2 regions of the Nosocomiicoccus ampullae genome follow, and region 2 is predicted to be linked to the other one. Evidence: predicted binding sites of a transcription regulator. Region 2 holds the regulator's gene; the other holds the start of a gene.

Region 1 (3,434 bases), 760 kb from region 2:
AGTCTCTTCAATAAATCCACCTTCAGCAATTACTAAAGCGACTGATAGAGACGCTGGTATGAATAACCCTGTCACTCCGTATAAAAATGCCCAGACCATATTTGAATCTTTTGCGTACTGGTTAAATGCATAGTAGCTTCCTCGAATCGCTAACATAATTAATGAAATCGATGCTGGAATAAGTAACACTGTCCCTAAATAATACGCAGTATCTGGGAAGAACCCAACAATTCCAACGAAGAAGAATACAAAGAATACGTTTGTTACTTCCCATACAGGGTTTAAATACCGAGTAATAATTGGTGTGATGATATTATCTTTACCTGTAAGTTTTGCATAGAAGTTATAAAACCCTGCACCAAAGTCAATCGATGCAATCACCACATAACTGTATAAAAACGTCCATAAAACCGTTATACCTAAAGTAGCGAAATCCATTAGAATCGACCTCCAGTCTCATCTAAACTCTCTTTGCCGTAGTATTCGATTTGGCTTTTTGTTGCTGACTTATCTTTAAACATACGTGTCATAACTAAAATCGTCGTCGTTACTAAAACGAAGTATAAAATACCGAATAGGATTAATGTTAAACCTAAACCGCTCGCTTCAGTAATTGCTTCACTGACTCGCATGTATCCTCGGACGATCCATGGCTGACGTCCAAGTTCAGCTGTAAACCAACCCGCTTCAATCGCTAAAAATGATAACGGTCCAGTTAATACATATAGATATAACATCGGTGTGCTATATAGAAAATCTTTCTTAAAGAAATGCAAGATGAAGTATAAAATACTCACACCTAAACCAAACATTCCGAAAAATACCATGACGTCAAAGAAGTAATGTATAACGAGTGGTGGCCATTCATCTTCTGGAATGTCGTTAAGTCCTGTCACTTCAGTACTTGGTTTCCAGTCCGATAAAATACTTAATGCGCTCGGGATATGAATCGCACCTTTAACTTCTTGTCTTTCTTCATCAAGAACTCCAAATAAAATAAGGTCAGCATTACTTTCAGTCTCAAAGTGCCACTCCATTGCTGCCAGCTTTTCTGGTTGATTTTCATGTAAATATTTTGCCGAAAGGTCCCCAGCAAGAAGTGTGAGTGCTGACATGATTAAACCGATTGTCATCATAAATTTTAAACCTTTTTTATGATACTCACGGTCCTCATCAAATTTTGCTTTTAATAATTTAAATGCTGCGATTGATGCCATAATGAATGCTGCAGTCATATAAGCAGTCACTAATACGTGAAATACTCTTTCTGGCATTGAAGGGTTAAACATCGCTTTAAGTGGATCGACATTTACTAACGTACCGTTTACAATTTCAAATCCAGCTGGTGAGTTCATAAAACTATTCACCATCGTAATAAATACTGCTGAAATTCCTGCACCAAGCACAACTGGAATTGTTAAGTACCAATGATGCCAGCGATTCGTAAATCTATCCCATGTATATAAATAAATTCCTAAAAATATTGCTTCAAAGAAAAACGCAAATGTTTCCATGAATAGTGGTAACGCAATAATATGACCTGCAAGCTGCATAAACTCTGGCCAAATGAGTGATAATTGAAGACCGATAATCGTACCTGTTACAACACCTACCGCAACAGTTACTGTGTATCCCATTGCGATACGACGCGCCATTGTTAAGTAGTGGTAGTCATTCTTTTTAATACCTAAAAATTCTAAAACCATAATAAGTAACGGAATACCTACACCTATGGTCGCGTAAAGAATATGTACACCAAGTGTTAAACCGGTCAGTATTCGACCAATTAAAACATCTTCCATTTTTCTCCTCCTTATATATATTTAAAATACTCTTTGTTGTATATCAATTATAATATACATGTTCAACTGTTCACAAAAGTTTTGCGTTACAGTAAAAAAATAACCTAAATACATTGTATTTAGGTTGACTGATTTAATCTGCGTGCAACAGAGAGTATTTCTTCTTCTGTTTCAATGTGATTGATTAGCGGGCGTAATCTACGAAGTTGTTTAATTTTTAATTGTGATATTTTTGATTTTACTTCGACCATTTTATTTGGATCGATACTAATATGACGAATACCAAGCCCAAGTAATATTGGTATTGCTTCAATGTTTTGTGCAAGTACGCCACAAATCGAAACTGGTATGTTGTGCTTTTTACCACTTATTACGACATTTCGTATTACTTTAAAAATACTCGGATGCATTGACTGAGCAAGTGTATCAAAGTTCGGACTCGTTCGGTCAAATGCGAGTAAAAACTGTGTTAAGTCATTCGTACCGATGCTTAAAAAATCTGCATACTTTGCGAAACTATCGACATGTATCGCTGATGCAGGTGTTTCAATCATTGCACCAAGTGGTATTTTCTGTTCTGTCATTCTTAAATGGATTTCTTCTTCACGAAGTATATTTTGTATCCATAAAAATTCCTCAACAGACGTTACCATCGGCACCATAATTTTTACTGTACCAAATCGACTCGCACGAATAATCGCTCGAATTTGTTGGCGAAGTGTTTGTTCATAAAGTTTTAAAAATCTAACACCTCTTGTACCTAGTGCTGGGTTAATTTCGTCGAGTAATTCCTTTGGGTGATATGGTAAAAACTTATCTCCACCGATATCGAGTAAACGAAACGTCACGTCTTCTAGAGATTTTACGACCGATTCATATACTCTATTTTCATCAGATTCTTTTGGGAAATCATCGTGATCCATATACATAAATTCTGTACGCATTAACCCGACACCTTCAGCTTTATAGCGAAGCGCTTCTTCAACGGAAGACTGAATCGAAACATTCGCTGACACTTTAATTTTGACGTGATCTTTTGAATACGTTTCTTTTGTTAAGTCAATATCACTATCATCGTCATCTTCTTCTACGAGTGTAACAGCTTCTAATTCTTCTTTCGTCGGTGCGAAATTAATTATACTTTCATGACTATTTAAAATTGCAAAATTATGATTTCTCGCATGATGAATCGCATCTTCCACGTTAAATAAAGCAGGTATTCCTTTTGACATCAGTAATAATCCGGTATGTGAATGTTTGGCACCAGACTCTAATACGACACCTTTAACAAACTTTTTGTCTAAACTTGCAGTAATAGATGGCGGAAGTTCTTTTGCGATAATAATTGTATCTGAATTAAGTAGTGATAAGTCTACTCTAGGTGTATCAAGAAGATTTGCGATAATACGTTCAGTTAGGTCAATGACATCATTTCTTCTCGCACGTAAATACGCATCATCAATCGTATCAAAAGAAGCTGTCAGTGCATCTTTTACAAAGTTAACTGCATACTCTGCTGTTTTTTTCTGATCAATTACTTCTCTAATATCTCCGATAAAGTACGGATCTTCAAGCATCATAATTTGTGCTTCTAAAATTGCTTCGTCGCCTAAAGAAATAGAGAACTCCCTA
Region 2 (3,434 bases):
TAAAATCGGCATTTGGAATATTATACCAAACGGTAATACTGTACGAACTAAAAATCCGAAGTAATCATTAATGCCAATCGTACTTACAATACCCATTTCAATCGATAGACTAAATGTAAATTTTACAATATATGGTACGACAATATAATACGCAAACACCATCCCAAGTAACATAAGTAAAAATGCGATTGGAATGTAGATTAGTGTCACTTGACGCTCTTTTTCGTATAATCCAGGACTTACAAATGCCCAAAACTGATATAAAACAACAGGTAATATAATTATAAATGCGATGATGACAATCATCGTTAAATATATTCTTAATGGATCTGTTACGTTAAATGCATGCATCTCGGTCATTTCAAGCCACGGTGCATGTTGTAAATAATTTACGAGAGGCTTTGCAAAATAAAACCCAGCAAACAGTGCTGCAACAAAGAAGTACGACGTAAACAATACACGCTTACGTAATTCTTCCACGTGCTCCATTATTTCTTTTTTCTCGTGCATAAAGCCACCTCACCTAAAAAAGGTGGCACGCGCCACCTTTTTTATAAACTATTTTTGAACTGTTTCGTCTTCTTTTTTAGTTTGAATCTTAACGACTTCTTCTTTTTTGTCTTTATCATCTTCAGTTGAATCTTCGCCTAAACCGTTAAATCCTTCTTTAAATTCTTTAACAGTTGTACCAACTGAACGACCAAGCTGTGGTAATTTAGTTGGACCGAAAATTAAAAGAGCAACTGCTGCAATTATGATTAAACTAACCGGAGCGACAGCTCCTAAAGTCATAGGAATAAATACACTCATTTTTTCCCCTCCTAATACTTATGCTTCATATAGAATAATAGCGCCTGCATTTCAACGCTTAAATCTATGTTATGTACAGTTACTTTCTCTGATACTGCGAGTTTTTCTGGCGTAAAGTTTAGAATACCTTTAATACCATAGGACTCTATATCATGTGAAAGCTCAACACCAACTTGACCAGGTACAGTTAAAATCGCTATTTCAGCGTTGATTTCTTTAATTACAGATTCTAATTCACTAATATCTATAACTTCAACACCATTAATTGTACTTCCGACAATTTCTTCGTCTATGTCAAAGGCAACTGCTATATTTATTTTATCATGAATTTTTGTAAAATTATAGTTAAGTAATGCACTACCTAAATTACCTGTACCAATTAAAATAACATTTTTAATACCGTTACCTTGGACTTGTTCAGAGAAAAACTTAACAAGTGCTCGGACATTATATCCGTAGCCTTTTCTACCAAGCTCTCCGAAGTATGAAAAGTCACGTCGAATTGTTGCGGAATCTATATCAAGTGCTTCACTAATTTCACGTGAAGACACGCGGTCGACACCATTTTCTTCACTTTGCTTAAAGAATTTGAAGTATAAAGGCAATCGATCTAATGTCGCGTTAGGAATTTTCCTCTTCTTTAACAAAAGACTCACCTCATAATTATTGTCATTTAATTATATCATACAATTTTGTATGTTTTAGGATTTTTCATCGTATTTTTAATAGATTACATGATACACTACACTTACTAAGAAAGAGGGATTACATATGATTGTCATGAGTTTACAAAACATCCAAAAGAACTACGGTTCGACCGAGATTTTAAAAAATATTAGTTTAGAAGTGAAATCGAGAGAAACAATTGGAATTGTCGGTGGAAATGGTGCTGGAAAAACAACGTTAATGAAAATTATGGCAGACGAATTATCCTATGATGGCGGTCATATATCTACTCCAAAAGATATATCGATTGGTTATTTAACACAAGAAATGTCTTTAGAGTCAGATAAAACCGTATTAGAAGAAATGAACCTCGCATTTAAAGACGTATTAAAAGCAAAAGATGATATCGACGAAGTTACAAAATGGTTAACAGACCACGAATATACGCATCCTGAATATGAAGAGAACGTCAAACGGTTAGAGTACTTACAAAACTTTTTTGAACAACATAACGGATATACAATCGATGTTGAAATTAAAACAGTAATTACAGGACTTAACTTTTCTTTAGAAGACTTACATCGCCCAATTAGTGAATTCTCTGGTGGGCAAAAAACTCGCCTTCAACTTGGAAAAATGCTTTTATATCGCCCAGATATACTACTACTCGATGAACCAACGAACCATTTAGATTTAGAAACTGTTGAATGGTTAGAGAAATACTTAAATCGTTATACGGGATCAGTTGTTGTGATTTCACACGACAGATTTTTCTTAGATAGAATAGTAGATAAAATTTATGAGATTGAATTTAATCAAGGTACACTATATCTCGGTAATTACACAGATTATCAAAATGAAAAACAAAAAACATACGAACGTCAATTAAAAATGTATGAGCGCCAACAAAAAGAAATCCAAAGACTTGAGGACTTTGTAGATCGTAACATTGCACGTGCTTCAACGAGTGGGATGGCAAAAAGTAGGCGTAAAATGCTTGAACATATGGACCGAATCGATTCACCAACACGTGACACGAGACAAGCAAAGTTCCATTTTGATATTGAAAAAGAAAGTGGAAACGATGTTTTACGAGTGAAAGATCTCGCAATTGGTTACGATAATGTGTTAAACGAAAAGTTAAACTTCTTTGTGGAAAAAGAAGATCGATTACTTGTTCTAGGGCCAAATGGTATTGGTAAATCGACATTAATTAAAACGATTGCTAAAAAGTTACCAAAACTCGGAGGCGAGATTACGTACGGGACAAATGTTTCAATCGGATACTATGACCAAAAACAAGCAGAGTTTTACTCTAGAAATACGATATTAGAAGAATTATGGAAAGAATATCCACATTTTCAAGAGCAAGACATTCGTAAAATACTCGGTCAATTTTTATTCACACAAGACGATGTCAATAAGCATGTCTATCAGCTAAGCGGTGGAGAAAAAGCGAGAATTCAACTCGCAAAACTAATGCTACAAAAAAATAACTTATTACTACTCGACGAGCCGACAAACCACTTAGACATTCAAAGTAAAGAGATGCTCGAGTCAGCGTTGATAGATTATCCAGGCACTTTAATCGCCGTATCACACGACCGTTATTTCATTAAAAAACTCGCTAATCGCATTATGGAGATGGATGTTAATAAAACTAAAATTATTAACGGTGATTATGAATATTATGTTCATAAAAAAGAAGAAGAAAATGCTCAGCTATTATTTGAGGATAATAAAGACGAACATGTAACAAACGATGATTACGAAAGACAAAAAGAGCGCCGTAGTATTATGCAAAAGCTATCTAGAGAAGGAGAATCGCTAGAACAATCCATTGAAAAAATCGAATTAAAAATTGAAACAATTGAGACAGAAATGACAGACCCAGAAGTTTTCAACGATTTTGAAAAGGTAAACGAATTAAATGAAATGTTAAATGAACTCAAAGAGAA

What was found. Region 2 encodes Rex, which represses fermentation and respiration genes when NADH is low (regulators of the CRP and FNR family bind a similar motif). Its sites were predicted from a motif close to TTGTGAAATATTTCACAA; they were not measured.
Region 1: KPF49_RS02225 (cytochrome ubiquinol oxidase subunit I) is a predicted target of Rex. The motif match lies at 1,861-1,878, and genes of this name have one in related genera.

What each region holds. Positions count from the first base shown of each region.
Region 1 covers NZ_CP079110.1:431,807-435,240, reverse strand. The annotation lists gene KPF49_RS02230 (cytochrome d ubiquinol oxidase subunit II) at 1-438, opposite strand, end outside; gene KPF49_RS02225 (cytochrome ubiquinol oxidase subunit I) at 438-1,802, opposite strand; gene ptsP (phosphoenolpyruvate--protein phosphotransferase) at 1,922-3,434, opposite strand, start outside.
Region 2 covers NZ_CP079110.1:1,217,787-1,221,220, forward strand. The annotation lists gene tatC (twin-arginine translocase subunit TatC) at 1-510, opposite strand, end outside; gene tatA (twin-arginine translocase TatA/TatE family subunit) at 559-810, opposite strand; gene KPF49_RS06390 (redox-sensing transcriptional repressor Rex) at 822-1,457, opposite strand; gene KPF49_RS06395 (ABC-F family ATP-binding cassette domain-containing protein) at 1,582-3,434, shown strand, end outside.